DNA from 2 places in the Nonomuraea sp. NPDC003707 genome. Region 2 is predicted to be linked to the other one. Evidence: riboswitches for the same ligand, from Rfam matches in the RefSeq annotation. Region 2 holds a riboswitch; the other holds the start of a gene.

Region 1 (14,922 bases), on a different contig from region 2:
ACCTTTCCTCCGACGAGCGCATCGCGGTCGTGCACAACGGCATCATCGAGAACGCCGGCGAGCTGCGCGCGAAGCTGGAGGCCGACGGCGTGGTGTTCGCCTCCGAGACGGACACCGAGGTGCTCGCGCACCTGATCGCGCGCGCCGCCGACGAGAACGACTCCCTGGAGGAGGCGGTCAGGAAGACGCTCAAGAGCATCGTCGGCACGTACGGCATCGCGGTCATCGACCGCGAACGCCCCGGCGAGGTGGTCGTGGCGCGCAACGGCAGCCCGATCGTGCTGGGCATCGGCGAGAAGGAGATGTTCGCCGCGTCCGACGTGGCCGCGCTCGTCCGCTACACGCGCCAGGTCGTGCACCTGGAGGACGGCGAGCTGGCCGTGCTCAAGGCCGACGGCTTCCACACCTTCGCCAGCGACGCCCGCGAGACCGCCAAGGAGCCGCTGACCGTCGACTGGGACGCCGGCCACTATGACACCGGCGGCTATGAGCACTACCTGCTCAAGGAGATCTCCGAGCAGCCCGAGACGATCACCCGTACGATGAGCGGCCGGCTCGACGAGCGCTTCCACGTGGCCCACCTGGGCGGGCTCAACATGGACGCCCGCGAGACGCGGGGCTTCCGCCGGGTGAAGATCATCGGCTGCGGGTCCGCGTACTACTCGGGGCAGATCGGGGCACAGCTCATCGAGGAGCTGGCCCGCATCCCGTCCGACGCCGAGCCCGCCAGCGAGTTCCGCTACCGCAATCCGGTCGTCGACCCCGACACGCTCTACGTCGCCATCAGCCAGTCGGGCGAGACGTACGACACGCTCGCCGCCGTGCAGGAGCTCAAGCGCAAGGGCGGTCGCGTCATCGGCATCGTCAACGCGGTCGGCAGCGCCATCGCCCGCGAGGTGGACGGCGGCATCTACCTGCACGCGGGTCCCGAGGTCTCGGTGGCCTCGACCAAGGCGTTCACCTCGACGTCGCTGGCGTTCGCGCTGCTCGCGCTGCACCTGGGCCGGGTGCGCGACCTGTCGCCCGCCGACGGGCGGCGCATCGTCGACGGCCTGCGCAGGCTGCCGGGGCAGATCGAGGAGATCCTCACCCAGAGCGACAAGATCGCTGAGCTGGCGCAGAAGTACGCCAAGCACCCGAGCATGATGTTCGTGGGCCGCGTGCGCGGCTACCCGGTGGCCAGGGAGGGTGCGCAGAAGCTCAAGGAGATCTCGTACGTGCACGCCGAGGCGTATCCGGCCAGCGAGCTCAAGCACGGGCCGCTCGCGCTGATCGGCCCCGACATGCCGACGGTCGCCATCGTCCCCGACGACGAGCTGCTCGACAAGAACCTCACCACGCTGGGCGAGATCCGCGCGCGCGGCGGGCAGGTGCTCATGGTCGGTCACCGCGAGCCCGACGTCAAGCTGGCCGACGACGTGATCGTGATCCCCAAGAACGAGATCGAGCTGGACCCGATCCTGCTCACGATCCCGCTTCAGCTGCTCGCGTACTATGCCGCGGTGGCGCTCGGCCGGGATGTGGACAAGCCTCGCAATCTCGCCAAGAGCGTCACGGTTGAATAAACAGGCTAATTTGGCCTCAAACCTCGTTATCTTGCTGCGGACGACATAAATTCGATACGTGCGGCAGTTCGACGCTGAGAGGCCCAATCTCGCACGCATGTACGATTACATGCTCGGCGGGAAGGACAACTTCGCGGTCGACCGCCAGGCCATCGAGCAGCTCGCCGAGCTGATCCCGGAGGCGGTCCCGCTGGCCCGCGCAAACCGGGCCTTCCTCCAGCGTGCCGTGCGCTACGTGGCCGCCGCCGGGGTACGGCAGTTCCTCGACCTCGGCAGCGGGCTGCCGACCCAGGGCAGCGCGCACGAGGTGGCGCCCGAGGCCCGGGTCGTCTACGTCGATCGCGATCCGGTCGTCGCAGCACACGCCACGGCCCTGCTCGGACACTCGGGCAGGGCCGCGCTCGTCGAGGCGGACCTCCTGGATCCCGACGCGGTGCTGGCGGGGGCGGGCGGGTTCCTGGACCTGCGCCGGCCGGTCGGGGTGCTGCTCGTGTCGATCCTGCACTTCCTGCCGGATTCGGCGCGGCCGCGGCAGGCTCTGGCGACCCTGCGCGAGCGGCTGGCGCCGGGCAGCTACCTGGTGATCACCCACGCCACCTCGATGGGCCGCCTGGAGGACGGGCAGCGCTACCGGGGCGCCTCCTCGGACGATCCGAGCGGCGGCACCGACCGCACGCCCGCCGAGATCCGCGCCTTCTTCGGCGACTTCCCGCTGGAGCCGCCGGGCCTGGTACAGGCCGTCGACTGGCGTCCCGACCGGCCCAAGCTGGTGGGGGACTGGTCGCTGCCGTCGTCCCTGATGGCAGGGGTCGGCAAAAAGTCACTATGAGAGATATGTGTATCTCTGTGTATTGTGTCGATAACTTAGAGTGAGCGATGACTCGCGATGCTCGGGGGAGAGGCACATGCGCCGTCGGCGGTTCTTCGCATGGGGGCTGGGCCTGGCCGCGTGCGCGGCCGGCTGCGGGACGGAGCGCTTCACCGGGAGCGCGGCGGGCCTGCGCGCCCGATACTCGATCGGCCCTCAGGGGCGCCGCTGGGAGCGTGTCGGGCAGGCGTTCGCCGACGCGGCCCGGGCGGCCGGATACGAGACCGGCGCGGGCATCAGGATCATGGTGAGCGGGCTGCCCGCGCTGGCCGCCGCCGAGCTGAACAACGCCCAGACCCTCCTCGACACGGCGACCCCCCTGTCCAGGCTCACCGGTGAGGTCGAGGTCGTGGTCGTGCCCGTCCACTCGCCGTTCGGGGACTTCGAGGCGTTCGGCGCCCACCTGCTCGCCAGTCCGGGCCAGACGCAGCTGGCGGGCGGGCCCCAGGGGGAGCCCGACCACCTGCTGTTCGGCCTGATCGCCAGGGGGCTCGGCGCCGACACCCGCCAGCTCGACTACACCGGCTACCCCAGCAGTCAGGAGGCCGTCACCGCGCTGCTGTCCGGCAAGGCCGCGGCGGCCGCGGGCCCGCTGGCCGACTGGCGCGCGAGCATCAAGGCCGGCCAGGTCAAGGCGCTCGCGGTGTCCTCGGCCAGGCAGGTGCCCGGCCTCGACGCGCCGACGCTGCTGGAGTCCGGCGTACGGGTCGACTTCGTGGACTGGGCGGCGGCCTTCGGGCCCGAGCGCATGACGGACGAGAGCCGCGAATCGGCCATCCGCATGTGCGAGGACGTGACCGGCACGGCCGACTGGGAGGCGGCCTGCCGGTCCGCGGGCTGGATCTCGATCCCGCTCAGCGGCGCCGACTTCAAGCAGTGGCTGGGCTCCGAGGTCGAGCGCACCCGCGCCGTCCTGCGGGATCTCGGTCTGCTCGGCACCACCAAGGCCACAACATGCTGGGGTAGTTGCGGGAACGGCCACTAGATGTAGGATCCTGCTCGTCGCTGGTTCGCCTCTCCGGAGGCGGAGCAAAAGGGAACCCGGTGTGATTCCGGGGCTGCCCCGCAGCGGTGAGCGGGAACGACCGCCGTCAGGTGCACTGGAGCGATCTGGGAAGCGACGGCCAGTAGGAGCGATGCGCGCGCCCGCGAGCCCGAAGACCTGCCAGCGGCGTGCCCGGGCCGCCCGCCCGGCACGAAGTGACCATGGCCTCGCGGGAGGGCCGGGGAGCGAAACGGCCGGGGGATGATCCGTGCCGCCGTGCTCTCGCGCGCCCTCACGGGGGACGAGCTCGCGAGGAGAGAGCACGTGACGCAGATCATCGAGGTCGATCGCCGTCTGGCCATCGAGGAGGCCGCCGCCCGGGTCATCACCGACCCAGCCAACTCCCGGGTCGCCGCCCGGCTCCTGGCCGAGGAGATCGCCGACGAGGCCGCCGCGCACGGGGTGCGGACGTTCTCCGAGTCCATCGCCGCCACCCACGCGGCCGGGCTGATCCAGGACGGGCTGGCGGAGTTCGTCGCCGCGCACGCCGCCGAGCTGGACGCGCTGGTCTCCGTGGAGGCGGACGACCGGTTCGAGTATTTCGGGTTGCGCACCGTCTATGACCGCTACCTGCTGCGCCACCCCGAGACGCGGGCGGTGCTGGAGCGCCCGCAGCACTTCTTCCTCCGCGTGGCCTGCGGGCTGTCGGAGTCGGTGGCGGAGGCCGCCGAGCTCTACGCGCTCATGTCCACGCTGTCGTACCTGCCCAGCTCGCCCACGCTGTTCAACTCGGGCGCGCGCCGCCCGCAGCTGTCGTCGTGCTTCCTGCTCGACTCGCCGCGCGACGAGCTGGAGGCGATCTACGACCGGTACGGGCAGGTGGCGCGGCTGTCGAAGTACGCCGGAGGCATCGGCATCGCCTGGACCCGGGTGCGCTCGCGCGGCTCCCTGATCCGGGGCACCAACGGCCACTCCAACGGCATCGTCCCGTGGCTGCGCACGCTCGACTCGTCCGTCGCGGCCGTCAACCAGGGCGGGCGGCGCAAGGGCGCGGCCTGCGTCTACCTGGAGACCTGGCACGCCGACATCGAGGAGTTCCTGGAGCTGCGCGACAACACCGGCGAGGACGCCCGCCGCACCCACAACCTGAACCTGGCGAACTGGGTGCCCGACGAGTTCATGCGCCGGGTGGAGGCGGACGAGGTCTGGTCGCTGTTCGACCCGAAGGAGGTGCCCGACCTCACCGATCTGTACGGTGACGCGTTCACGCGGGCGTATCGCGCGTACGAGGCCGCCGGGCGACATGTCCGGCAGATCCCGGCCAGGACCCTGTACGGCCGGATGATGCGCACGCTCGCCCAGACCGGGAACGGCTGGATGACCTTCAAGGACGCCGCCAACCGCACCTCCAACCAGACCGGCCGCCCCGGGAACGTCATCCACCTGTCGAACCTGTGCACCGAGATCCTGGAGGTCACCAGCGACGCCGAGACCGCGGTCTGCAACCTCGGCTCGATCAACCTGGCCGCCCACCTCCTGACCGGTGACCTGGCCGGTGACCTGGACTGGGACCTGGACTGGGACCGGCTGCGCGGCACCGTGCGAACGGCCGTGCGCTTCCTGGACCGGACCATCGACCTGGGCTTCTACCCGACGCCCGAGGCCGAGGCGGCGAACAGACGCTGGCGGCCCATCGGGCTCGGCGTCATGGGCCTGGCCGACGTGTTCTTCACGCTGCGGCTGCCGTTCGACTCGCCCGAGGCGCTGGAGCTGTCCACCAGGATCGCCGAGGAGATCGCGCTGGCCGCGTACGACACCTCGGCCGACCTGGCGGCCGAGCGCGGCCGGCACCCGTCGTACGCCGAGACGCGGGCGGCCGGGGGAGTGCTGCACCCGGACCACTACGTCACGAGCACGCCGCGCTGGGACGCCGTGCGGGAGAAGGTCGCCCGCACCGGCCTGCGCAACTCGCTCATGATCGCCATCGCGCCCACCGCCACGATCGCCTCCATCGCCGGCTGCTACGAGTGCATCGAGCCGCAGGTGTCCAACGTGTTCAAGCGCGAAACGCTGTCGGGCGAGTTCCTGCAGGTCAACCGGTATCTGGTGGCCGATCTGCAGGCGCGCGGGCTGTGGACGCAGCAGCTGCGGGACGACATCAAGCGGGCCGACGGCTCGGTCCAGACGGTCCCCGGCATCCCCGACGACCTCAAGGTGCTCTACCGCACCGCCTGGGAGCTGCCGCAGAAGGCGCTGATCGACCTGGCCGCCGCGCGCCAGCCGTACATCGACCAGTCCCAGTCCCTGAACCTCTTCATGGCCAGCCCGACCATCGGCAAGCTCTCGTCGATGTACGCCTACGCCTGGAAGCGGGGCCTGAAGACCACGTACTACCTGCGCTCCCGGCCCGCCACCCGCATCGCCCAGACCACCGTCCAGGCGGCACCGGCGGCCTCTGCAGAAGCGATCGCCTGCTCCCTTGAGAACCCCGAGACCTGCGAAGCCTGCCAGTAAGGAGACTGTTGTGCTGCTCGACCCAGGTATGGACCTCACGCTGCGGCCCATGCGCTACCCGGACTTCTACGAGCGCTACCGCGCGGCCATTCGCAACACGTGGACCGTCGAGGAGGTGGACCTCCACACCGACCTCGCCGACCTGGCCAGGATGACGCCGCAGGAGCGGCACCTGATCAACCGGCTGGTCGCGTTCTTCGCCACCGGCGACTCCATCGTGGCCAACAACCTCGTGCTCAACCTCTACCAGCACGTCAACGCCCCTGAGGCACGCCTTTATCTCAGCAGGCAGCTGTTCGAGGAGGCCGTGCACGTCCAGTTCTATCTGACGCTGCTGGACACGTACCTGCCGGATCCCGCCGAAAGGGTGAAGGCCTTCGCCGCGATCGACCACATCCCCTCGATCCGCGACAAGGCGGAATTCTGCTTCAAGTGGATCGACTCGATCAACGAGCTGCAGCGCCTGGAGACGCGGGACGACCGCCGGCGCTTCCTGCTCAACCTCATCTGCTTCGCCGCCTGCATCGAGGGCCTGTTCTTCTACGGGGCCTTCGCGTACGTCTACTGGTTCCGCTCCCGGGGCCTGCTCGGCGGCCTGGCCACCGGGACGAACTGGGTCTTCCGCGACGAGTCCATGCACATGGAGTTCGCCTTCAGCGTGGTGGAGACTGTGCGGGCCGAGGAGCCAGACCTTTTCGACGATGAGCTGGGCAAACAGGTTACTCTCATGGTGGAGGAGGCCGTGGCCGCCGAGCTGGCCTTCGCCGAGGACCTCTGCGGGGACGGCATGCCCGGCATGGGGGTCGCACAGATGCGCCAATACCTGGAATACGTCGCCGACCAGCGGCTGGCCAGGCTGGGCCTGCCCACGAGGTACGGCTCGGCCAACCCCTTCGCGTTCATGGAGCTGCAGGACGTGCAGGAGCTGGCCAACTTCTTCGAACGGCGTGTCTCTGCGTATCAAGTGGCAGTTGAGGGCAATGTGACCTTTGACGAGTCTTTCTAGACATAGGGGGCATAGGCGTGCAGTCTCCAGCAGGCTGGCCGATTCTCGTGATCTCGGTGATCGGCTCGATCCTCCTGGTTGAGCTGGTCCGGAGGGTGCTGAACAGGGTCGGACGCAAATGGGCGTTCCCCCGGCACCTGGTGGAGCACTGCACGTGGTCCGCCTTCACCGTGGCGGTCGTGGCGGCCTTCAACCTGGCATTCGCGCCGGACATGTTCGGCACGAGCGCGGACGCGAAGGCCGTCGCGGCGACCGTCAACCGGGTGCTCGGCCTGGCCACCATCGCCGCCGTCACCTGGCTGATCGTGCAGGCCACGTACGCGCTGACGGACGTGGTGCTCGACCGGCTGGTGCTGGTCGAAGGGGAGCGCAACCGCCGGGCGCGGCGGATCATGACGCAGATCGGGCTGGTCCGCCGCATCGCCGCCGCGGTCATCATCGTGATCGCGATCGGCGCGATGCTCTTCTCGTTCCCGCAGGTCCGCGCGCTCGGCGCGGGCATCCTGGCCTCGGCGGGCATCGCCGGCGCCATCGTCGGCATCGCCGCCCAGCCCACCATCGGCAACGCCCTCGCCGGCCTCCAACTGGCCTTCAGCGACGCGCTCCGGCTCGACGACGTGGTCGTCGTGGAGAACGAATGGGGCCGGATCGAGGAGCTGACGCTCACCTACGTCGTCGTGCGCCTGTGGGACGAGCGCCGCCTGGTCCTGCCGGTGTCGTACTTCACCCAGAACCCGTTCGAGAACTGGACCCGGCACGGCAGCCGCGTCCTCGCCGTCGTGTTCCTGCGCGTGGACTGGTCGGTGCCGGTGCCCAAACTCCGGGAGGCGCTGTACGAGTTCCTGCAGGGCAACCCGCTGTGGGACCAGAAGGACTGGACGCTCCAGGTCACCGACGTGCTGCCGAACGGCCTGGTGGAACTGCGCGCCCTGATGAGCGCCGCGGACTCGCCGTCCTCGTGGGACCTCAAGTGCGACGTACGTGAGTTCCTGGTCAATCACGTCAGGGACAACTACCCCGAGTCCCTGCCCCACTTCCGCGTGGAAACCCCGGAATCGCGCGCGCAGAAATAAATGTGTGGCACCGCCGCCGATCACTCCTTTACCGTGGACATTGTCCAGCCGCACGAAAGAAAGGCAGCGAAATGAGCTACCCCCGACTGTGGCAAGGGCTTTCCGGATAACCGAGCCGATTATCGGAAAGCCGTCTCGGAGTGCACCGGGGCGGCTTATTTGTTGACGACCGAGTGTGGGGCAGTTTGGTCAGCCCGCCTGCCTTGGGAGCAGGAGCACCGCAGGTTCGAATCCTGCCACTCGGACAGCGGCCCTGAAAGAAGAGGGCCGCGGGCCACGGCCTGACCGGCGGGAATGGCGCCCCCCGGCCGGACCCGGCCCCCGCCCCGGGCCGGCCCACGCCAGCCAAGCCCGGGGCCCAACCGGCAAGGCCGGCGTAGGCCGGTTCAAGCGCTTGTGGCGGAACTTCGGTAGACGCGCTGGACCCAGGATCCAGTGCTCCGCAAGGAGCGTGGGGGTTCGACTCCCCCCGAGCGCACGCACGACCCAGGAGGCGGGGGTTCAGGGTCCGTCAGCGAGCCCGGTGGCGATCGGGACCTGCGGATTATGGGTCAGCCTTTCGTCAAGGGAAGGAGAATCGTCGCCGGCAACCGGGGCGTGCATCGATGGTCAGGCCGGGGTTCCGCTGCCCTTGCAGCCTTTGTCGATCCGGCCCGTCTCGAAGTACTTCACCACGTCGGCGGCGCACTCGGGCACTCGAGCGGCCGAGACGTGTACGTCGTCGGCGACGGTGTAGACGGTGCCGCCGATGGCGCGCCGACTCTGCAGCGTCCAGTCGTAGACGGACATGAACTCATGCAGGTGCCCGGCCAGCACCAGTGACCCGCCGTCCCGCTTCAGCGTGGGCTGCTGCACGGGCAGCGGCCATCCCTGGCACATGGCGCCTCCCAGTCCCCAGGACCGGCCGGTCGCCGGATGGCGCTTGACGAGCTGCTGGTAGGCGCGCCAGGCGGTGGTGAAGTCGGGCCGGCTACGGTCCTCGTTGCACTTGACCGCCCAGTTCATGGTCAGGTTCAGCGTTTCCGGTGCGCCGGGCAGGGGCGTCCCCATCATCTGGCCGCCGCCGAGCATCTCCTTGACGGCGGGCGGGGCGGTGGTGCCGGTCGCCGTCCGCAGTTCAGCCAGTGCCTTGCCCGCGCGTGCCCACTCGGTCGAGACGCGTTTGGCCAGGTCGGCGACAGCCGAGCCGTCAATGGGCCGCGGCAGGTCGGCGTAGGTTTTGGGGCCGTTGTCGTAGTCGCGGACCAGCTTCGCCACCCGCTCGCGCACCTGCCGGGGGGTTGCGCCGAGACCGTAGGTCTCATGGCGGTGGGCCAGCCAGGTGGCCAGGCGCCCGAAGTTCCGCTCGGCCGCCTGCGCGCTGCCCTCGGTGTGCTTCATGAGATCGGTCCACGGCGGCGCGGTACTGTCCAGGAAGGCCCGCCCGGTGCGCTCGGGGAACAGGCTGCGGTACACCATGCCCAAAGAGGTGCCCCAGGACAGGCCGAGCAGGTTGAGTTCGCGCTCACCCAGGGCGACCCGCACCAGGTCCAGGTCCTTGGCCACGTTGTCGGTGGTGAGCCGGCCGAGGAAGGCGGGGTCGGAGCGTCCGCACTTGTGGTTGGCGGCGACCTGGGCGTCGTAGCCCTTCCTGGCCGCCTCCTTGGTCACCGCGCCCGGCTGCTGCGGGCCTCCGGGCCAGGTGGGGCAGGCGACCTTGGTGCTGTAGCCCACCCCTCGCGGGTCGAAGCCGATGATGTCGTATCGCCCGTTGACCGCTGCCGTCTCCTTGTTGAGCGCGGCCCGCAAGATCGGGTCCAGATAGCCGCTCTGGCCAGGTCCTCCCGGCAGGACGGCGAGGGCGCCGAGCCGGTGCGCCTCGTCGGTGGCGGCCAGCCGCGTCACCGCGATGTCGATCGTCCGCCCGGCGGGGTCGCGGTGATCGAGCGGGACGCTGACCGTCCCGCACCGCAGGCGCTTCAACTGGGTGCGGAAGGCCGGAAGCCGCTCCTGCGCCACGCGCAGGCTCCGGACCACCTCATCGGAGTAGGACGGGCAGGATTTCCACTGAACGGACGACACATCGGAGTTCGTCATGGCGCTCGCGGCGGCAGGTTCGGCGGCGGTAGCGGGTGCGGAGAGGCTCAATGCCAGCACCGCGCCTGCCAGCCCGGCGATGCCGCTCGTTCTCTCACGGCTCATTGTCATGGTCTTCTCTTTCGGGGTTCTCAAGGGCGATCACATCCACCGGCCGGCACCGATCGGCGGACCGTACGCGTCCCCATGCGAGCGTTGCGATACTGCCCGGACGCGTGTGCTCTGGGCACATGCGAGGTCGCGCCGTATGACGTGGTGCCCCGTCGGCCCGCCGTGGAGGGCTTCGGTTACTGGCCGGGGCAGAGCACGGCTTCCGCGGCCTCTTTGATGGCGTCACCGACGGCCATGGCCTTCTCGTTATCGATCTTCAGGGTGGCGGCCACCGCGAACTGGATCCGGCCGTCGGTCGAGGAGAAGGTGACGGAGTTGATTCCGGGCATGCCGCCCGATGCCGAAGCGACTGTTCCGCCGCACAGTTCGGGGAACGGCCGTGGCAGCTGTCGTTGCAGGTCCGACGGCACCAATTTGCCCTGGTTGAGCGCGCGGTAGAAGGCGCTGACGTCGTGCGCGGTGGAGATCGCTCCTTCGGCGCCGATGGTGGCGTTGAGCCGGTCGACGTCGCGTGGTACGCCCTTGGCGTCGGGGTAGTAGCCGTGTCCGTGCGGGCCCTTGATCTGGTCGGAGATCTTGGTGGCCAGATAGGTGTGCCTCATACCGAGCGGGGCGAACAGGCGCCGCTTGAACTCGGCGGCCCGGTCATGGCCGGTCACCTTCTCGATGATCATGCCGAGGAGGACGTAGTTGGTAGTGGAGTAGCGATACTGTCCCGGCTCGCCCTGGCGGGGGACGGTACGTGCGGCCTTGACCAGGTCGATCGGCTTGTAGGCGGTGGTGAAGTCGAAGACGTCGAACTTCCCGCTTTCCATGAAGTCGGGGATGCCGGAGGTGTGGCGGATCAGCTGCTGCACGGTGATCTCGCCGGCCCGGTCCACATAGTCGTGTTCGGCCACCTCGGGCAGGACGTCGCTGAGCTTGTCGTCCAGGCTGAGCTTGCCTTCCCCGACCAGTTGCAGGATGATCGCGGCCTCCATGAGCTTGGTCTGGGACGCGATGCGGTAACGGGAGTTCGGGGGGATACGCCCGCCCTTGCCGTCGAACAGGCGTGATCCCGCCGTCCCCTGGCCCATTCGTTTGCCGTCGATGTACACCTCGCCGATGGCGCCCACCACACCGGCGGTCTTCGCCACGTTCGTCATCGCCTGCTGGACGTCTCCCAGCTTGACCTCGTCGGCGGCGGTTGCGGGTGCTTGGAGACTCAACGCCAGCATGGCGGATGCCAGCCCGGTCAGGCCGGCCGTTCGTGAACGGCTCACTTCTTGTGATCCTCTCTCTGTGGGACTTTGAGGGTGATCACATCTATCGGGCGGCGCTTATCGGCGGGCGATCGGCGGACCATATGTGGTCCATATGCGGGTGTTGCGATACTGCCCGGATGCGTGTGCTCCTGGTCGAAGACGAGCAGCCCCTGGCCGGGTACATCGAAGCGGGGCTGCGCAAGCACGGTTTCATCGTCGACGTCGCGCTGGACGGCCAGAGCGCGCTGGACAAGTGCGAGCTCACGCCGTACGAGGTGGTGGTCCTGGACCGGGACCTGCCGGTCGTGCACGGCGACGCGGTGTGCCGCCGGCTCGCCCACAGGGGCGAGTCGCGGGTGCTGATGCTGACCGCGTCCGACGCGGTAGAGGACCGGGTCGGCGGGCTGATGCTGGGCGCGGACGACTACCTGGGCAAGCCGTTCGCGTTCTCCGAGCTGGTCGCCCGCGTGCACGCCCTGGTGCGGCGCAGCGCCCCGGCCCGCCCGCCTGTGCTGCGCGCCGGCGATGTGGCGCTGGATCCGGCCCGGCGCAGCGCCGAGCGGGACGGGCGGCTGCTGCGGCTGACGCCCAAGGAGTTCGGCGTGCTGGAGCAACTGCTCGCCGCCGGTGGAGACGTGGTCAGCGCGGAGACGCTGCTGGAGATGGTGTGGGACGAGCACGCGGACCCGTTCACCAACGCGGTCCGGATCACCGTGGGCACGCTGCGCCGCAAGCTCGGCGACCCGCCGGTGATCGAGACCGTCATCGGCGCCGGCTACCGGATCGGCGCCTGAGAATGGCCCGGCTGACCGCCCGGGCCCGGCTGACCGCCCGGGCCCGGCTGGCCCTGCTGCAGACCGCCCTGGTGCTGGCCGCCGGGGCCGCGCTGACCGGGCTGACGTACCTGCTGATGCGGCGCCGCGTGTTCTTCACCCAGCTGGACCCGACCGGCACCTCTCCGCCGGGTATGACGGCGCGGGACGGGGCGCGCGCTCTTGCCGACCGGGTGCAGGCCGACACCTTGTCCGCGCTGATGCCCCAGGCCGCTCTGGCGCTCGTCGTGGTGACCGCCCTGGCCGCCGTCCTGAGCTGGCTGGTGGCCGGGCGGGTGTTGCGGCCGATCCGCGTGATCTCCTCTGCCGCCCGGCGGCTGTCGGCCGAGAACCTCACTGAACGGGTCCCGGTCACCACCCCCGCCGACGAGCTGTCGGCGCTGGCGGGCACGGTCAACGACATGCTGGACCGCATCCAGCGCGGCATCGCCGAGCGCGACCGGATACTCGACAGCCAGCGGCTGTTCACCGCCAACGCCGCCCACGAACTGCGCACTCCGCTGGCCACCGCCCGCACCGCGATCGACGTCACCCTGGACGGACACCCCAGCCGCGCTGAGCTGCTCGCGATGGCCGGCGACGCCCGCGACGCCGTCGAGCACATGCAGCGTGTCCTGGACGGCCTGCTGCTGCTGGCCCGCAGCCAGGCCGGGCTCGCAGCGCGGCACCCGGCCGACCTGGCCGACATCGCGGCCGCCGCCCTCGACGCCGCCCGGGCACGGGGCGCAGCCGCCGACCTCGCCGTCCGCCCCAGGCTCCGGCCGGCACCGGTCACCGGCGAACCTGTCCTGCTGGAACGCATGATCGGCAACCTGGTCGACAACGCAATCCGCTACAACCGGACGGGCGGGCACCTGAGCGTCGACACCGGCACGGCAGGCGGACGCGCCGTTCTGCGGATCTCCAACACCGGCCGGAAGATCCCGCCCGGCGAGGCGCAGACGCTGCTGGAGCCGTTCGTGCACGGGCAAGGCACCCGCGTCCGCACCGACGGCCTGGGGCTGGGACTGTCGATCGTCCACGCGATCACCCTCGCCCACCGAGGACGCATCGCAGTTACCGCCCGCACCGACGGCGGCCTCGACATCACCATCGACCTCCCGCAGTGATGAATTCGATCGCGCCGCGACCTGTCCTCGGGCGGCGGGGGCGCCCACCGCCCGAGTCCGCTCAGCGCTCGAACACGGAGATGTCCAGCGCTTGCGGCAGATACCTCACCTCGCTGTACACGGACCGCTTCTTCCCGCCGATGCGCGTCCAGCCCATGTGGATGCCGTAGGCCGTGTTACCGCGGAACCACGGGCCGCCGCTGTCGCCGCCCTTGGTGTAGTGCTTGTCCATGGCGACCATGTCGCACAGACGGTCCACGCATATGTTGATCCGGTACACCTTCGGGCTGCCCTTGTAGCCGGTGCTCCGGCCGAAGTTGGAGACGGCCAGGCCCTGCACGGACCAGCGGGTGTCGTCGACGTACCGGGTCTTGCTGTGGTTCCAGTAGAACGTCCGCGCCGCGGTGTAGCTGCCGCGGGAGTACCAGGCCATGTCACCGTGGCCGCCCTCGTGGCGACGCTGACGGGTGATGGTGTTGAAGCTGGACGTGCCGTGGTTGAGGTATTGCACCGTGGAGCTGCCGGCGCAGTGGGCGGCCGTGGCGACCCCGCGTACGCTGCCCTGTTTGACGGTGAACGCCGTGGTGCAGATCTTGTCGTCGTCGTCCAGGTATCCGCCGCCGCGGATGTACGCCTCGGGTACGAGTTCCAGCTGGTCGACGACCTTGACCTCGACCTTGACGGCGGAGTTCGCGGCCTGCACGGGCTGCAACCGAGCTCGGAAACGCTCCTTGGCCGCCGGGTCGGTGAGCGGCTCTTTCGGCTGGGTCTCGATGGTCACGACACCCGTCTCGATGTCGTACTCGCCCGCGCTGGTGGCGACGTCGGGCCGGTCGAGGATGCTGTAGTGAGTGGTCTTGAGCGTCTGCCTCAGCTCCTCCTCGGAGTAGGCGCGGCCGCCGATGACCCGCACAGGGACAGGCACGGTCCTGGTCAGGTCGGCCATTGCCGCCGGAGCCTCGCCCTTGAACGCGATCCACGCGCTTCGGCCGTCCTCGGCGATCACCGCTCCGGCGTACGTGTCCGGGTAGGAGTCCCTCGCCTGGTTGGCTGCCGCGGCGAAGTCGTCCTGCCAGCCATAGAGGGCTGTGGCTTCCTCGAGCGTGATGCCTTCCTCGGCCGCTGTCTGCCGGATGTCCTCCAGTTCGGAAACCGCGGGGTCTTCGATGGCGGTCTCCTCCTCGGGGTCCGGTGTGTCACCGTATGCGACCGCGGGGACGGTGGAGATCGCGATGGCGGCCGCGACGGCGACCCCGAGTAACTTCCTGAGCACGTACCGGTCCTTTCATTGCGTGGATGATTCCAGTTCGGCATGGACGTGCGGCCCGGTAAGGATGTTCGGGCGGTCGCATGCCGTGCCGCGACAGGCGTTCAAGCGGATTCGCGGATGACCAGCTCGGTGGGGAGGATGAGCGGGGTGGGCTCCTCGCCGCGGATCAGGGCGAGCAGCATGCGGGTCATCTCGCGGCCGAGGGCCTTGATGGGCTGGCGCACCGTGGTCAGGGCGGGATGGGTGTGCCGGGCGGTCACCACGTCGT
Region 2 (14,922 bases):
CTCCCGTCGTGCTGGTGGTGGACGCGGCGCGGCAGAGCAGGTCGGTGGCGGCGGTGGTGCACGGGTTCGCCACGTTCGACCCCCGGGTGCGGGTGGGCGGGGTGGTGCTGAACCGGGTGGGCTCCGACCGGCACGAGGAGCTGTGCCGCTCCGCGCTGGCCGCGGCGGGGATGCCGGTGCTGGGCGCGATCCGCCGCGACGACGCCGTCTCCACGCCGTCGCGGCATCTGGGGCTGGTTCCCGCCGCCGAACGGGAGGCCGAGGCGCTGGCCGCGGTGGACCGGCTGGCCGCGCTGGTGACCCGCTCGTGCGACCTCGACGCGCTGCTCCGGCTGGCGGCATCGGCCCCGCCGCTGGACGCCGTCCCCTGGGAGCCCGCGCGGGGGGAGCGGACGGACCGGCCGGTGGTGGCGGTGGCGGGCGGGGCGGCGTTCACGTTCGGCTACGCCGAGCACGTCGAGCTGCTGCGGGCGGCCGGGGCGGACGTCGCGGTGTTCGACCCGCTGCGGGACGAGCGGCTGCCGGACGGGACCGCGGCGCTCGTCATCGGCGGCGGCTTCCCCGAGGTGTACGCCGCCGAGCTGGCCGCCAACGAGCCGCTGCGCGCGCAGGTGGCGGCCTTCCGCGGCCCGATCGCCGCCGAGTGCGCCGGGCTGCTCTACCTGTGCGAGGAGCTGGACGGGCAGCGGATGTGCGGGCGGGTGCCGGGCCGGGCACGGATGACGCCGAGGCTGACGCTCGGCTACCGGGACGCGGTCGCGCTCAGGCGTTCGCCGCTGACGGAGCCGGGCGAGCGGTTCCGGGGGCACGAGTTCCACCGCACCGCCGTCGAGTACGCAGGCGAGCCGCTGTTCCGCTTTGAGAGCGGCGCCGACGGATTCGGCGACGCCCAGGTGACCGCGTCCTACCTGCACCTGCACTGGGCCGGGCAGCCGATGACGGCTCAGCGGCTGGTGTCGTCCTCCAGGTCGCCCTCGGTCTTGAGGTAGACCTCCTGCAGGCCGCGCAGGACCTCCGGGTCGGGGTGCTGCCACATGCCCCGCTCGGCGGCCTCCAGCAGGCGTTCGGCGATGCCGTGCAGGGCCCAGGGGTTGGACTGCGCCATGAACGCCTGGTTCTCCGGGTCGAGCACGTACGTCTCGGTGAGCTTGTCGTACATCCAGTCGGCGACCACCCCGGTCGTGGCGTCGTAGCCGAACAGGTAGTCGACCGTGGCGGCCAGCTCGAAGGCCCCCTTGTAGCCGTGGCGGCGCATCGCGGCCAGCCAGCGCGGGTTGACGACCCTGGCCCGGAAGATACGCGAGGTCTCCTCCGACAGGGTGCGGGTGCGGACGGCGTCGGGGCGGGTGCTGTCGCCGACGTACGCGGCCGGGGCCCTGCCGGTCAGCGCGCGGACGGTGGCGACCATCCCGCCGTGGTACTGGAAGTAGTCGTCGGAGTCGGCGATGTCGTGCTCGCGGGTGTCGACGTTCTTGGCGGCCACCGCGATCCTGCGGTAGGCGTCCTCCATCTGCGGGCGGGCCGCCACGCCGTCGAGGTCGCGGCCGTAGGCGAAGCCGCCCCACACCGCGTACACCTCGGCCAGGTCGGCGTCGTCGCGCCAGTTGCGGCTGTCGATCAGGGGCAGCAGCCCGGCCCCGTACGCGCCCGGCGCCGACCCGAAGACACGCATGGTCGCCTGGCGCTCGTCGCCCCCGGTCGCGGCGACGTGGGCGCGCACGTAGTTGTCCTCGTACGGCTCGTCCAGCCCGGCGGCCAGCCGTACGGCGTCGTCGAGCATGGCCACCACGTGCGGGAACGCGTCACGGAAGAAACCGCTGATCCGCACCGTCACGTCGATCCTGGGACGGCCCAGCTCGGCGAGCGGGATCGGCTCCAGGGACGTGACCCGGCGCGAGGCCTCGTCCCATTCGGGGCGGATGCCGAGCAGGGCCAGCACCTCGGCCACGTCGTCACCCGCCGTGCGCATGGCGCTGGTGCCCCAGACCGACAGCCCCACCGAACGCGGCCACTCGCCGGTGTCCGACCGGTAGCGCTCCAGCAGCGACTCGGCCATGGCCTGGCCGGTCTCCCAGGCGAGCCGGCTCGGGACCGCGCGGGGATCGACGGAGTAGAAGTTGCGGCCGGTCGGCAGCACGTTGACCAGGCCGCGCAGCGGGGAGCCGCTCGGCCCGGCGGGAACGTAGCCGCCGTCCAGAGCGTGCAGGACGTGGTCGAGCTCGTCGGTGGTGCGGGCCAGGCGCGGCACCACCTCGGTGGCGGCGAACTCGAGGACCCGCGTCACCAGGTCGCGCCGCTCGCCGGGCAGCTCGCGCGTGACCTCCGCCGCAGCCTCCGTCGCCCAGCCGCGTTCCTCCATGGCCTCCACCAGCGCCCGGGCGGCCGCCTCGGCCCGGTCCACGCTGCCGAGCCCCGCCGTGCCGTCCTCGGCCAGGCCGAGCGCCTCGCGCAGGCCGGGCAGCGTCTCGCGGCCCGACCACATCTGCCGGGCGCGCAGCATCGCCAGGACCAGGTCCACGCGCACCTGCCCGGCCGGAGCCTGCCCGAGCACGTGCAGGCCGTCGCGGATCTGCGCGTCCTTGACCTCGCACAGCCAGCCGTCCACGTGCAGGATGAAGTCGTCGAACTCGCTGTCGTGCGGCCGGTTCGCCAGCCCCAGGTCGTGGTCGAGCCGGGCGGCCTGGATGAGCGTCCAGATCTGCGCCCGGATGGCGGGCAGCTTGGCCGGGTCCATGGCCGCGATCGTGGCGTGTTCGTCCAGGAGCTGCTCCAGCCGGGCGATGTCGCCGTACGTCTCCGCCCGCGCCATCGGCGGCACCAGGTGGTCCACCAGCACGGCGTGCGCCCGCCGCTTGGCCTGCGTGCCCTCGCCGGGGTCGTTCACCAGGAACGGGTAGACCAGCGGCAGGTCGCCGATGGCCGCGTCGGTGCCGCACGCGGCGGACATGCCGGCCGACTTGCCGGGCAGCCACTCCAGGTTGCCGTGCTTGCCCACGTGCACCATCGCGTGCGCGCCGGAGCCCGCGAACTCGGCCGACAGCCAGCGGTAGGCGGCCAGGTAGTGGTGGCTGGGCGGCAGGTCGGGGTCGTGGTAGATGGCGATCGGGTTCTCGCCGAAGCCGCGCGGCGGCTGCACCATCACCACCAGGTTCCCGGCCCGCAGCGCCGCGAGGACGATGTCACCCTCGTGCACGAACAGCTCGCCCGGCGGCGGCCCCCAGTGCCGCTCCATCTCCGTCCGCAGCTCCTCGGGCAGAGTGCGGTACCAGCGCTCGTAGGACGCGGCGGAGATGCGTACCGGATTGCCCGCCAGGTGCTCCTCGGTCAGCCAGTCCTGGTCCTGGCCACCGGCGGCGATCAGCGCGTGGATGAGCGCGTCGCCGTCCTGCTCGGCCACGCCCGGGAAGCCCTCGCCGAGGTCGTAGCCGGCCTCGGCGAGCCTGGCCAGCAGCCTGACCGTGCTGGCCGGGGTGTCCAGGCCGACCGCGTTGCCCACCCGGGAGTGCTTGGTCGGGTACGCCGACAACATCACGACCAGGCGGCGCTCGGCGGGCGGGGTGTGCCGGAGCAGCCCGTGCCGTACCGCGATGCCCGCCACCCGGGCGGCCCGCTCGGGGTCGGCGACGTAGACGGTCAGTCCCTCGGGGTCGATCTCCTTGAACGAGAACGGCACCGTGATGATCCGCCCGTCGAACTCCGGGATGGCCACCTGCGAGGCGGCGTCCAGCGGCGACAGCCCGTCGTCGTTCTCCTCCCACGCCTGCCTGCCGGTGGTCAGGCAGAGTCCCTGCAGGATCGGCACGTCGAGCGCGGCCAGCGCGCCCACGTCCCACGCCTCGTCGTCGCCGCCCGCGCCCGCCGTCGCGGGGCGCGAGCCGCCCGCCGCCAGCACGGTCACCACCAGCGCGTCGGCGGCGCGCAGCGTGTCGAGCAGCTCGGGTTCGGCGGTGCGCAGCGAGGAGCAGAACACCGGCAGCGCCTGCCCGCCCGCCTCCTCCACGGCCGCGCAGAGCGTCTCCACGAACGCGGTGTTGCCCGCCAGGTGATGCGCCCGGTAGTAGAGCACCCCGATCACGGGTCCCCGCCCGGGCCGCGCGTCGCGCTCCAGCAGTCCCCAGGAGGGCGTGGCCTCCGGCGGCGCGAACCCGTGCCCGGTCAGCAGCACCGTGTCCGACAGGAACGCGTGCAGCTCGGCCAGGTTCTGCGGCCCGCCGTGGGCCAGGTACGCGTGGGACTCGGCGCAGACGCCGCCGCTGACCGTGGACAGCTCCATCAGCTCGGCGTCCGGCGCCTGCTCGCCGCCCAGCACCACCACCGGCAGAGGGCCGGCCAGCAGTGCGTCCAGGCCCTCCTCCCAGGCGCGCCGCCCGCCGAGCAGGCGCACCACGACCACGTCGGCGCCTTCCAGCAAGGCGGGCAGGTCCTCGGCCGCCAGCCGGGCCGGGTTGCCCAACCGGTAGGCGGCACCGCTCGCGCGAGCGCTGAGCAGGTCGGTGTCGGAGGTCGAGAGCAGCAGGACGGTATGGCTGTCGCCAGGCACGGCACAATCCTCCCTCGGGGTCCTCGCCCCGGTCGCGGGTGTCGCGGCGGCCGGAGTCTCCTGGCTCCCGGATCAGCGCTCACCCCGGCCTTCCCACCCGTCGCCGGGCAGTGGCCTGCGGTGGGGTTCGCTCCCCGGTCACAGTGGCGGGACCGCGCCGGATTCGCACCGGCTTCCTCCCTAGCCATCGCCTACAGGGAGCCTACGACAAGAGCGGCCCCCGCCAGAAGTGGCGTTACCATCCTGATCGTGTCCATAGCCGACTTTTCCGGACGTATGCGCCCCGACGCCTGTCCGGGGGCGCTACAGGTGCACGAGGCGGCCGACGGCCCGCTGGCCCGCGTCCGCCTGCCCGGCGGCGCGATCTCACCCGCCCGGCTGCGCGAGCTGGCCGCCTGCGCGGCCGACCTCGGCTCGGACGTGATCGAGCTGACCTCCCGGGCGAACGTCCAGGTGCGCGGCCTGCGCTCACCCGCCGCCTTCGCCGAGCGGATCGCCGCCGCCGGACTGCTGCCGTCGCAGGCGCACGAGCGCGTACGCAACATCGTGGCCTCGCCGCTCGGCGGTCGCACGGGCCCCGGCCTGCTGGACCCGCAGCCCCTGGTGGCGGCGCTGGACCGGGCCCTGTGTTCGCGGCCCCGGCTGGCCGGGCTACCGGGGCGGTTCCTGTTCGCGGTGGACGAGGGCAGCGGCGACATGCTCGCGCTGGGGGCCGACGTCACGTTCTTCGACGGGCGGCTGCTGCTGGCGGGCGTGGACGCCGGGCTCGCCGTGGGGGCGGACGTGGCCGCCGAACTCATGATCGCCGCCGCCGAGGCGTTCCTCGACGAACGGCCGGAAGGGGATCGGGGCGCGTGGCGGATCGCGGAGCTGGACAACGGCCCCGCCCGCATCGCCACCCGCCTCCGCACCACCACCGCCGCCCGCGACCGCACCGCCCCCCACGATCGCACCACCACCGCTTCCCGCGACTGCACCGGCACTGCCGACCGCGCCGCCGATGCCCGCTCCGGGCACCAGCCGCACGCCAGGCCGGCCCCGGACGCCGAGATGTGGGCACCGCCCGCTCCGGTCGTCCGGGATACGGTCTCGGCGCCGCGTGCCGGGCGAATCGAGCAGCGGGACGGGCGGGTGGCGCTGGAGGTCGTGGTGCCGCTCGGACGGCTGTCCGCCGCCCAGGCAAGCGCCATCGCCGCGGCGGCCGAGGCGAACGGCCCGGCCGGCACCTCCGGCGCGCCTGGTCCGGGAGACGCCACCGGTGTGCCGGTCCGGCTGACGCCGTGGCGGACCGTCGTACTCCTCGACCTCCCGCCCGCCGCCGCCGGCCGGGCGGCGCGAATGCTGGAGGCGGCCGGGCTGGTGACGGACCCGGCGTCGCCGTGGGCCGGGGTGAGCGCCTGCACCGGCCGTCCGGGCTGCGCCAAGTCCCTGGCCGACGTCCAGGAGGACGCGCGGCGCTGGGTGGCGACCCTGGACGGCCCGCCGGCGACGCCCGTGCATTGGGCCGGTTGCGAGCGGCGCTGCGGGCTGCCGCGCGGCCGGGTCGTCCAGATGGTCGCCACCGGCGACGGATACCAGGAAAGGCATCAGTGAGCGACTACATCCGCGACGGGGCCGAGATCTACCGGCGCTCGTTCGCGACCATCCGTGCCGAGACCGACCTCACCGGGATGCCGCCCGAGGTCGCGCAGGTGGCGGTGCGGATGATCCACGCCTGCGGCATGACCGACCTCGTGACCGACCTGGACTGGTCGCCTGCCGTGGTCGTCCGGGCGCGCGCGGCGCTGCGAAGGGGCGCGCCCGTCCTGTGCGACGCGCAGATGGTCGCCTCCGGCGTGACCAGGCGCCGGCTGCCCGCGGACAACGCCGTGGTGTGCACGCTGGGCGACCCCGGCGTTCCGGAGCTGGCCGAACGGCTCGGCACCACGCGCAGCGCCGCCGCGCTGGAGCTGTGGCGCGACCGCCTCGACGGCGCGGTGGTGGCCATCGGCAACGCGCCGACCGCGCTGTTCCGGCTGCTCGAACTGGTCGCCGAGGGCGCGGGCAGGCCCGCCGCCGTGCTCGGCATCCCGGTGGGGTTCATCGGCGCGGCCGAGTCCAAGCGGGCGCTGGCGGACAGCGACCTGGAATATCTGGTGGTGCACGGCCGCCGCGGCGGCAGTGCGATGACGGCGGCGGCGGTCAACGCCATCGCGAACGAGACGGAGTGATGGCGATGACGGGACGGCTGTACGGGGTCGGGCTCGGTCCCGGGGATCCCGAGCTGGTCACGGTCAAGACGGCCCGGCTGATCGGCGAGGCCGACGTGATCGCCTACCACGCCGCCAGGCACGGCCGCAGCATCGCCCGCTCGATCGCGCTGCCGTACATGAAGGAAGGCCAGATCGAGGAGCTGCTGCTCTACCCGCTGACCACGGAGACCACCGACCACCCCGGCGGCTACCAGGGCGCGCTCGACGACTTCTACGCCGACTGCGCCGAGCGGCTGGCCGCCCACCTGGACGCGGGCCGGACCGTGGTCGTGCTGTCCGAGGGCGACCCGCTGTTCTACGGCTCGTACATGCACATGCACAAGCGGCTCGCCCACCGCTACCCGACCGAGGTGGTGCCCGGCGTCACCTCCGTCAGCGCCGCCTCAGCCGTGCTGGGCCGGCCGCTGGTGGAGCGGGACGAGGTGCTGACCGTGCTGCCCGGCACGCTGCCCGCCGAGGTGCTGGCGGACAGGCTCCGCGGCACCGACTCGGCGGCGGTGCTCAAGCTGGGCCGGACGTTCGAGAAGGTCCGCGACGCGCTGGCCGAGGCCGGGCGGCTGGACGACGCCTGGTACGTCGAGCGCGCCACCATGGGAGCCGAACGGGTCGCGCCGCTCAAGGACGTGGACGCCGACGGGGTGCCGTACTTCTCGCTGGCCCTGCTCGCCAGCCCCGCCGAGCGGACCTTCGTCCCCGAACCGCCCACGACCGAGACCCGGGGCGAGACCCGGGGTGAGGTGGTCGTGGTGGGCCTCGGGCCCGCCGGGCGGCCGTGGCTCACGCCCGAAGCCCAGGAGGCGCTGGCGGCGGCGACCGACCTCGTCGGGTACGGCCCGTACGTGGACCGCGTCGCCCCGAACCCGCGCCAGCGCCGCCACCGCACCGACAACCGGGTGGAGGCCGAGCGCGCCCGGCACGCGCTGGAGCTGGCCCGCGACGGCGCGCGGGTGGCTGTGGTGTCCTCCGGAGACCCGGGCGTGTTCGCGATGGCCAGCGCCGTGCTGGAGGCCGCGGCCGGCTTCCCGGACGTGCCGGTGCGGATCGTCCCCGGGCTGACCGCCGCCCAGGCCGTGGCCAGCCGGGTCGGCGCGCCGCTGGGCCACGACTACTGCGTGCTGTCGCTGTCGGACCTGCTCAAGCCGTGGGAGGTGGTGGCCGGCCGGCTGAGCGCCGCCGCGAAGGCGGACCTGGTGCTGGCGATCTACAACCCGGCCTCGCGCAGCCGTACGTGGCAGGTCGCCGCCGCCCGTGACCTGCTGCTGGAGCACCGCGACGCCGCCACCCCGGTGGTGATCGGGCGTGATGTCGGCGGCGAGCGGGAGAGCGTCACCGTCACCACGCTCGGCGAGCTCGACCCCGCGCAGGTGGACATGCGCTGCCTGCTGATCGTCGGCTCCTCGACGACCCGGGTCACCGAGCGCGGCGTCGTCTACACGCCGCGCCGCTATCCCTGAGCCCAGGCGGCCGCCTCCGCGGCGGTCTCCACCAGCCGGACGCCGGCGGGCAGTGGTGGCCGGTCCACCATGATCACCGGCAGTCCGAGCTCGCGGGCCGCGACCAGCTTGGCGGTGGTCATCGGCCCGCCGCTGTCCTTGGTGACCAGCACGTCCAGCCGGTGCTCGCGGATGAGAACGCGTTCGCCCTCGACCGTGTACGGCCCGCGGTCCAGCAGGACGTGCACGTGGTCCGGGACCGGCGGTTCGGGCGGATCGACGGACCTGGCCAGCAGCCACACCCCGGCCAGACCGGTGAAGACCGGCAGGCTCCGCCGGCCGGTGGTGAGGAACACCCGCACCGGGCCGCCCCCCGGCCGTACGGCGGCCTCGGACCGTCGTGCGGCGGCCTCGGACAGTTGTGTGGCCGTCTCGGACAGTCGTGCGGCGGCCGCGTGCAGGGAGGGCACGCGCTGCCAGGTGTCGCCCGGTCCCTCCCGCCAGCCCGGGCGACGCAGGACCAGCAGCGGCACGCCCGTCCGCGCCGACGCCTCGGCCGCCGAGGCCGTCATCCGCGCGGCGAACGGATGCGTGGCGTCCACCAGGGCGTCGATCCGCTCGGCCGCCAGCCAGGCGGCCAGCCCGTCCGGCCCGCCGAACCCGCCCTCGCGCACCTCCCCGACCGGCAAGCGCGGGTTGCTCACCCGCCCGGCCAGCGACGACACCACGTGAACGCCCCGGCCGGACAGCTCGCCGGACAGCTCGCCGGACAGCTCGGCGGCCAGCGCCCGGGCCTCGGCCGTGCCACCCAGGATCAGGACCCGTCGCACGGCCGTTCCCGCTCCGCGCTGTAGAGGTGGCTGTCGGGGAACTGCGTGGCCGACAGCACCCGGCCGACGACGATCACCGCCGTACGCCGGATCCCGGCCGCCTGGACCTGCCCGGCGATGTCCGCCAGCGTGCCGCGCAGGATCACCTCGTCGGGCCTGCTGGCCCGGGCCACCACCGCCACCGGGCAGTCCGGCCCGTACGAGGGCAGCAGCTCCTCCACCACCGCCTCGATCCGCTGCACGGCCAGGTGCAGCACGATCGTGGCGCCGCTCGCGCCCAGGGTCTTCAGGTCCTCCCCTTCGGGCATCGGCGTGGCCCGCGCCGAGGTGCGGGTCAGGATGACGGTCTGCCCGACGCCGGGCACGGTCAGCTCCCTGCCCAGCGCGGCCGCCGCCGCCGCGAACGCCGGCACGCCGGGGACCACCTCGTACGGCACGCCGAGCTCGTCCAGCCTGCGCATCTGCTCGGCCACCGCGCTGAACACCGACGGGTCGCCGGAGTGCAGCCGCGCCACGTCCAGGCCCGCGCGGTGGGCGGCCAGCAGCTCCACCACGATCTCGTCGAGGGTGAGGTTCGCGGTGTCGACGAGCCTGGTTCCCACGAGGCAGGCGTCCAGGAGTTCGCGGGGCACGAGCGAACCCGCGTACAGGCAGACCGGCGACGACTGCAGCCGCCGCAGGCCGCGCAGCGTGATCAGATCGGCGGCGCCGGGGCCCGCCCCGATGAAGTACACGGTCATGGCACGTCCTTCCTGGTGACCGACCACACGGTCACCGGCATCGCGGCCCGCCAGCCCGTGAAGGAGCCGACGGGTGAGGCCCGCTGTACGGCCAGGCGGACCAGATCGCCGCCGAGCCGGGCGTACCACTGGGCCATGACGGACTCGGACTCCAGGGTGACGGCGTTCGCCACCAGCCTGCCGCCGGGCCGCAGCGCCGCCCAGCAGGTCTCCAGCAGCCCGGGCACGGTCAGGCCGCCGCCGACGAACACCGCGTCCGGCGCCGGGAGGCCCTTGAGCGCGGCCGGCGCCCTGCCTTCGACGATCCGCAGCGCCGGCACGCCGAGCCGGTCGGCGTTGCGCGCGATGGCGGCGGCGCGGTCGGCCCTGCTCTCGATCGCCACGGCCGCGCACGCCGGATGGCTGCGCATCCACTCGACGGCGATGCTGCCCGCGCCCGCGCCCACGTCCCAGAGCGTCTCCCCGGGCAGCGGGGCGAGCCGCGACAGGCTGACGGCGCGGACCTCCCGCTTGGTGAGCTGCCCGTCGTGCTCGAACGCGGCATCGGGCAGGCCGGGCACGCGGGGGAGGGGTTCGGCGCCGGGGGCGGGGACGCACTCGAGGGCGATCACGTTCAGCGCGGAGGGGGCGGCTTCCCGTGATTCCCAGGTCTCCGCCGTCCCCGTCAGTACGCTCTCCGAGTCCGCGCCCAGGTCCGACAGGACGGTCATGGGGCTGGGGCCGTACCTGAGCCCGGTCGCGAGCCCTGCCACCAGGGACGGGGAGTCGCGGCCGGCGCCGAGCACGACGAGTCGTCGCCCGGGCAGGATCGCGGCGTTCAGCGCGGCAGGGGGGCGGCCCACGAGGCTGACCACGTCCACCTGCTCCACCGGCCAGCCGAGCCGGGCGCACGCCAGCGACAGCGACGAGACGTGCGGCACCACGCGGATGTTCGCCGAGCCCAGCAAGCGCACCAGCGTGGCGCCGATGCCGTAGAACATGGGGTCGCCGCTGGCCAGCACGCACACCTCGCGCCCGGCGTACGTCTCCATGAGGGAGGGCAGCGCGGGCAGCAGCGGGGAGGGCCAGGCCACGCGCTCGGCGGTCGGGACGGGCACGAGGTCGAGCTGCCTGCGCCCGCCCATGAGCACCTCGGCGGCCTCCAGCGCGCGCCGCGCGTCCGGGGACAACCCGTCCCAGCCGTCCGCGCCGATGCCGACGACCGTGATCACACGTTGCCCAGGACGCGCGTCACCTGGATCTCCACGACCACCCGCGCCGGGTTGGGGCGCGGCGGCTTGTAGCGGGCGGCGTAGCGGTGCTCGGCGTCGGCCACCTGTTCAGGCTCGGTACGCAGCACCGCCCGGCCCTCCAGCGTCGACCAGCGGCGGCCGTCCACCTGGCAGAGCGCCACCGGCGCGCCGTCGGTCCCGATGAGCCCGGCCTTGACCGAGGTGCCCGAGGTGATGACCCGGGCGATGCCGGTGGCCAGGTCCAGCGTCGCGCCCACCGGCACCACGTGCGGCGGGCCGTCGGGGCGCGTGGTGGAGAGCGTGCACAGGTGCCGCTCCTGCCAGAACGCGGCGAAGGCGTCGCCCTGTTCGACGAGATTCACGGCCCTCCTTGGGTGATTTGCGAGGCATATCGTATATCTGCCGTTCTGGCAGAATCTTGCGGGTGAAGCGGCTACTCGTCATCGGGATCGGCGCCGGCGATCCCGACCATCTCACCCTGCAGGCGGTCAAGGCCATCGGCGCCACGGACGTGTTCCTCATCGTGGACAAGGGTGAGGTCAAGCATGAACTGGTCCAGCTCCGGCTGGATCTCATCGCCGAGCATGGCCGCGCGCCGTACCGGATCGCCGAGGCCCGCGACCCCGAGCGCGACCGGACCACCCCGGCGTACACCGCCGCCGTGGAGGACTGGCGCTCGCGCCGCGCGCTCGCCTGCGAGGCGCTCATCCGCGACGAGCTGCGCGAGGGCCAGACCGGGGCGTTCCTGGTGTGGGGCGACCCCGGCGTGTACGACAGCACGCTTGCCATCGTCGAGGAGATCCTCCTGCGAGGCAACGTGACATTCGAGTACGAGGTCATCCCCGGGATCAGCAGCGTGGCCGCGCTCACCGCCCGCCACCGCACCGGCCTCACCCAGGTCGGGCAGCCCGTGCACCTCACCACCGGGCGGCGCCTGGCCGAGCACGGCCCCACCGCCGACGACGTGGTGGTCATGCTCGACGCCCACTGCTCGTTCGCCGGGCTCGACGACTTCCACATCCACTGGGGCGCCTACCTGGGCACGCCCGACGAGATCCTGGTCTCCGGGCCGGTGGCCGAGGTCGGCGACCGCATCCGCGAACTGCGCGCCGAGGCGCGGGCCCGCAAGGGCTGGATCATGGACACGTACCTGCTGCGTCGCCTGGAGCACTGACGGCCCGTCCTCGGTCGCTTAATCGCCTGTTGTTTGCAAGAGCATATTCATTGCAAACTGATCATCTGACGGCGTAACGGGGAGGGGGCGCACATCGGGGCGAGGCGGGTTCGCGACCGTGGCCGGGTGGGCAGGAGCGAGGAAGCGGACCTGGGGGAGACGCTGACCCGGCTCGGCCTGCGTAAGACCGTGCCGAGGCTGACGATCCTGACCGCTCTGCGCGACGCGGCTACCCACCTCAGCGTGCCGCGCCTGCACCGGCTGGTGACCTCCACGTACGAGATGATCAGCGTGTCCACCGTCTACCGCAACGTGACGGTGATGACCGCCCGCGGCGTCCTGCACAGCGTCGACCACGCCGGTGAGACGCTCTTCGGCCTCTCGACGACGCCTCACCACCACCTGATCTGCCGCCGCTGCGACGTACTCGTCGAGCTCCCCGCGGACCACTTCGCCACGGCGGAGGCAACGGTCATGGAGAGCACCGGCTTCGCGATGGACCCTGTCGGCCAGGTGCTGCGCGGCCACTGCCGCCGATGTCGACGTGCACTACTTGCATGATTATTGTTATTGCAAGATAGTTGCAAATAGCCTCTGTTGAGGAGAGACGCCCATGGGCGAATACACCCTTCCGGACATGCCGTACGACTACGCGGCCCTGGAGCCCGCGATCACCGGGGAGATCCTGGAGCTGCATCACGCCAAGCACCACGCCGCCTACGTCAAGGGCGCGAACGACACCCTGGAGCGGCTGGCCGAGGCGCGCGACAAGGGTGAGTTCGGCGGCCTGGTCGGGCTGGAGAAGACGTTCGCGTTCAACCTGTCCGGGCACGTCCTGCACACGATCTTCTGGCAGAACCTGTCCCCCGACGGCGGCGACCGCCCCGACGGCGAGCTGGGCGATGCGATCACCGAGCACTTCGGCTCCTTCGACGCCTTCAAGAAGCAGCTCACCACCGCCACCGCCACCGTGCAGGGGTCGGGCTGGGGCGTGCTGGCCTGGGAGCCGCTCGGTCGTCGCCTGGTGGTCGAGCAGGTCTACGACCACCACGGCAACGTCGGCATGAACACCGTCCCGCTGCTGGTGTTCGACGCCTGGGAGCACGCCTACTACCTGCAGTACCGCAACGTGCGCCCGGACTACGTCGAGAAGCTCTGGGGCCTGATCAACTGGAACGACGTCATCGCCCGCTACGACGCCGCCCGCGGCGCCTGACGTCCCGATGTCGGCGGTGCCCGCCCACCGGTCCGAGCTTGGTCCGCGGGGCCGGTGGGCGGGCGCCGCTCAATCTGTCGATCTGACCGGCGGCCGTTCGTATGGAAGACGACAGAACGACGTCTCATGACGAAGAAGGACGCGGTGCGGATGAGCGGGACAAGGACGCTGCTGACGGGTCGAGGGCTGGTGGAGTCGCCGCGGTGGCACGGTGACCGGGTGTACTTCTCCGACTGGTCGGCGGGTGAGGTCATCGCCGTCGATCTGGGCGGTCACAGCGAGGTCGTGGCACGCGTCGCGTCGTTGCCGCTGTGCACCGCGTGGTCGCCGGAAGGCAGACTCCTGATCGTGTCGTCCCGGGACGGCCGGCTGCTGCGCCTGGAGCCCGATGGGTCGCCGGTCACCCACGCGGATCTCGGCCGGACCGGGTGGAACGACATCGTGGTGGACGGCCGCGGCAACGCCTACGTCAACCGCTGCGGCTTCGACCCGATGGCGGGGGAGTCGTTCAAGCCCGGCTACGTACACCTGGTCACGCCCGACGGGGTGGTGCGGCAGGTGGCCGACGACATCGCGTTCCCGAACGGGATGGCGGTGCTCGCCGACAACTCCACCCTCATCGTCGCCGACTCCTACCGCCACCAGTTGGTGGCCTTCGACATCGCGGCGGACGGCTCGCTGTCCGGCCGCCGGGTCTGGGCCGGGCTCGGCGAGGGCACCCCGGACGGCATCTGCGTCGATGAGGAGAACGCGGTCTGGTACGCCGACGTGCCCAACCGGCGCTGCGTACGCGTGGCCGAAGGCGGCAAGGCGCTGCGGACCGTCGAGCTCGACCGGGGCGGCTTCGCCTGCGTCCTGGGCGGGCCGGACGGGAGGACGCTGTTCGTCGTGGCGGCGGAGTGGCAGGGCATGACGTCGTCCGACCTGGTCGTGCCCGGCTCCGGCCAGGTGCTCACGGTCGAGGTCGAGGTGCCTGGAGCCGGGTGGCCGTGATGTGCGTCCCGGAACGGGCGGTCAGCCGGCGATCGCCGCGATGAGTTCGTCCCGGCTCTGTGCCCGGGTCTTGCGGTACACCGATTTCAAGTGGTCGTTGATGGTGTAGGTGGACAGGTCCAGAATTCGGGCGATCTGTTTCGCCGACGCCCCGGCGTACAGGTATTCGATGACGCGGCGTTCGCCGGTGGTGATGCCGTACCAATCGCAGAATGACGGCAGCAGCAGTTTGCCGCCTGCCGCCTGGATGAGAACGGCCACGTCGCTGTCGCCGTTCTCGTCCAGCGGCTGGCCATGGATCAATATCCAGCGCCCGAAATTCGCCGCCGGCGCGCAGATCAGCGGCGTCCAGGCGCGCGGATCGCGAGTATGCGCCCGTACGTGCAGGGACAGGCCGACCCAGAACGCGTCGGCGATCCAGTCCGGCACCCCGCTCCCGGCGGCGGGCCACATCTGCCGCACCCACGCCCCTGCCTGAGGCGAGATGGAGCGGACCGTGTGGTCAGGGCTGA

What was found. Region 2 has a riboswitch for cobalamin ahead of cobN (cobaltochelatase subunit CobN). Riboswitches for the same ligand answer to the same signal wherever they lie in the genome.
Region 1: another riboswitch for cobalamin. It lies ahead of ACWDRB_RS00215 (ribonucleoside-diphosphate reductase subunit alpha); the one in region 2 lies ahead of cobN (cobaltochelatase subunit CobN).

Annotation. Positions count from the first base shown of each region.
Region 1 covers NZ_JBSFNK010000001.1:38,078-52,999, reverse strand. The annotation lists gene glmS (glutamine--fructose-6-phosphate transaminase (isomerizing)) at 1-1,565, shown strand, start outside; gene ACWDRB_RS00225 (SAM-dependent methyltransferase) at 1,624-2,394, shown strand; gene ACWDRB_RS00220 (tripartite tricarboxylate transporter substrate-binding protein) at 2,471-3,418, shown strand; cobalamin riboswitch at 3,423-3,617, shown strand; gene ACWDRB_RS00215 (ribonucleoside-diphosphate reductase subunit alpha) at 3,743-5,932, shown strand; gene ACWDRB_RS00210 (ribonucleotide-diphosphate reductase subunit beta) at 5,943-6,938, shown strand; gene ACWDRB_RS00205 (mechanosensitive ion channel family protein) at 6,956-8,011, shown strand; tRNA gene ACWDRB_RS00200 (tRNA-Pro) at 8,181-8,256, shown strand; tRNA gene ACWDRB_RS00195 (tRNA-Leu) at 8,402-8,489, shown strand; gene ACWDRB_RS00190 (alpha/beta fold hydrolase) at 8,621-10,192, opposite strand; gene ACWDRB_RS00185 (serine hydrolase domain-containing protein) at 10,375-11,460, opposite strand; gene ACWDRB_RS00180 (response regulator transcription factor) at 11,580-12,236, shown strand; gene ACWDRB_RS00175 (sensor histidine kinase) at 12,239-13,384, shown strand; gene ACWDRB_RS00170 (hypothetical protein) at 13,446-14,657, opposite strand; gene ACWDRB_RS00165 (LacI family DNA-binding transcriptional regulator) at 14,756-14,922, opposite strand, start outside.
Region 2 covers NZ_JBSFNK010000010.1:235,460-250,381, reverse strand. The annotation lists gene ACWDRB_RS27070 (cobyrinate a,c-diamide synthase) at 1-989, shown strand, start outside; gene cobN (cobaltochelatase subunit CobN) at 944-4,540, opposite strand; cobalamin riboswitch at 4,577-4,772, opposite strand; gene ACWDRB_RS27060 (precorrin-3B synthase) at 4,790-6,133, shown strand; gene ACWDRB_RS27055 (precorrin-8X methylmutase) at 6,130-6,750, shown strand; gene cobJ (precorrin-3B C(17)-methyltransferase) at 6,756-8,246, shown strand; gene ACWDRB_RS27045 (cobalt-precorrin-6A reductase) at 8,237-9,055, opposite strand; gene cobM (precorrin-4 C(11)-methyltransferase) at 9,040-9,795, opposite strand; gene cbiE (precorrin-6y C5,15-methyltransferase (decarboxylating) subunit CbiE) at 9,792-11,006, opposite strand; gene ACWDRB_RS27030 (pyridoxamine 5'-phosphate oxidase family protein) at 11,003-11,389, opposite strand; gene cobF (precorrin-6A synthase (deacetylating)) at 11,452-12,201, shown strand; gene ACWDRB_RS27020 (Fur family transcriptional regulator) at 12,328-12,762, shown strand; gene ACWDRB_RS27015 (superoxide dismutase) at 12,815-13,417, shown strand; gene ACWDRB_RS27010 (SMP-30/gluconolactonase/LRE family protein) at 13,544-14,410, shown strand; gene ACWDRB_RS27005 (helix-turn-helix transcriptional regulator) at 14,432-14,922, opposite strand, start outside.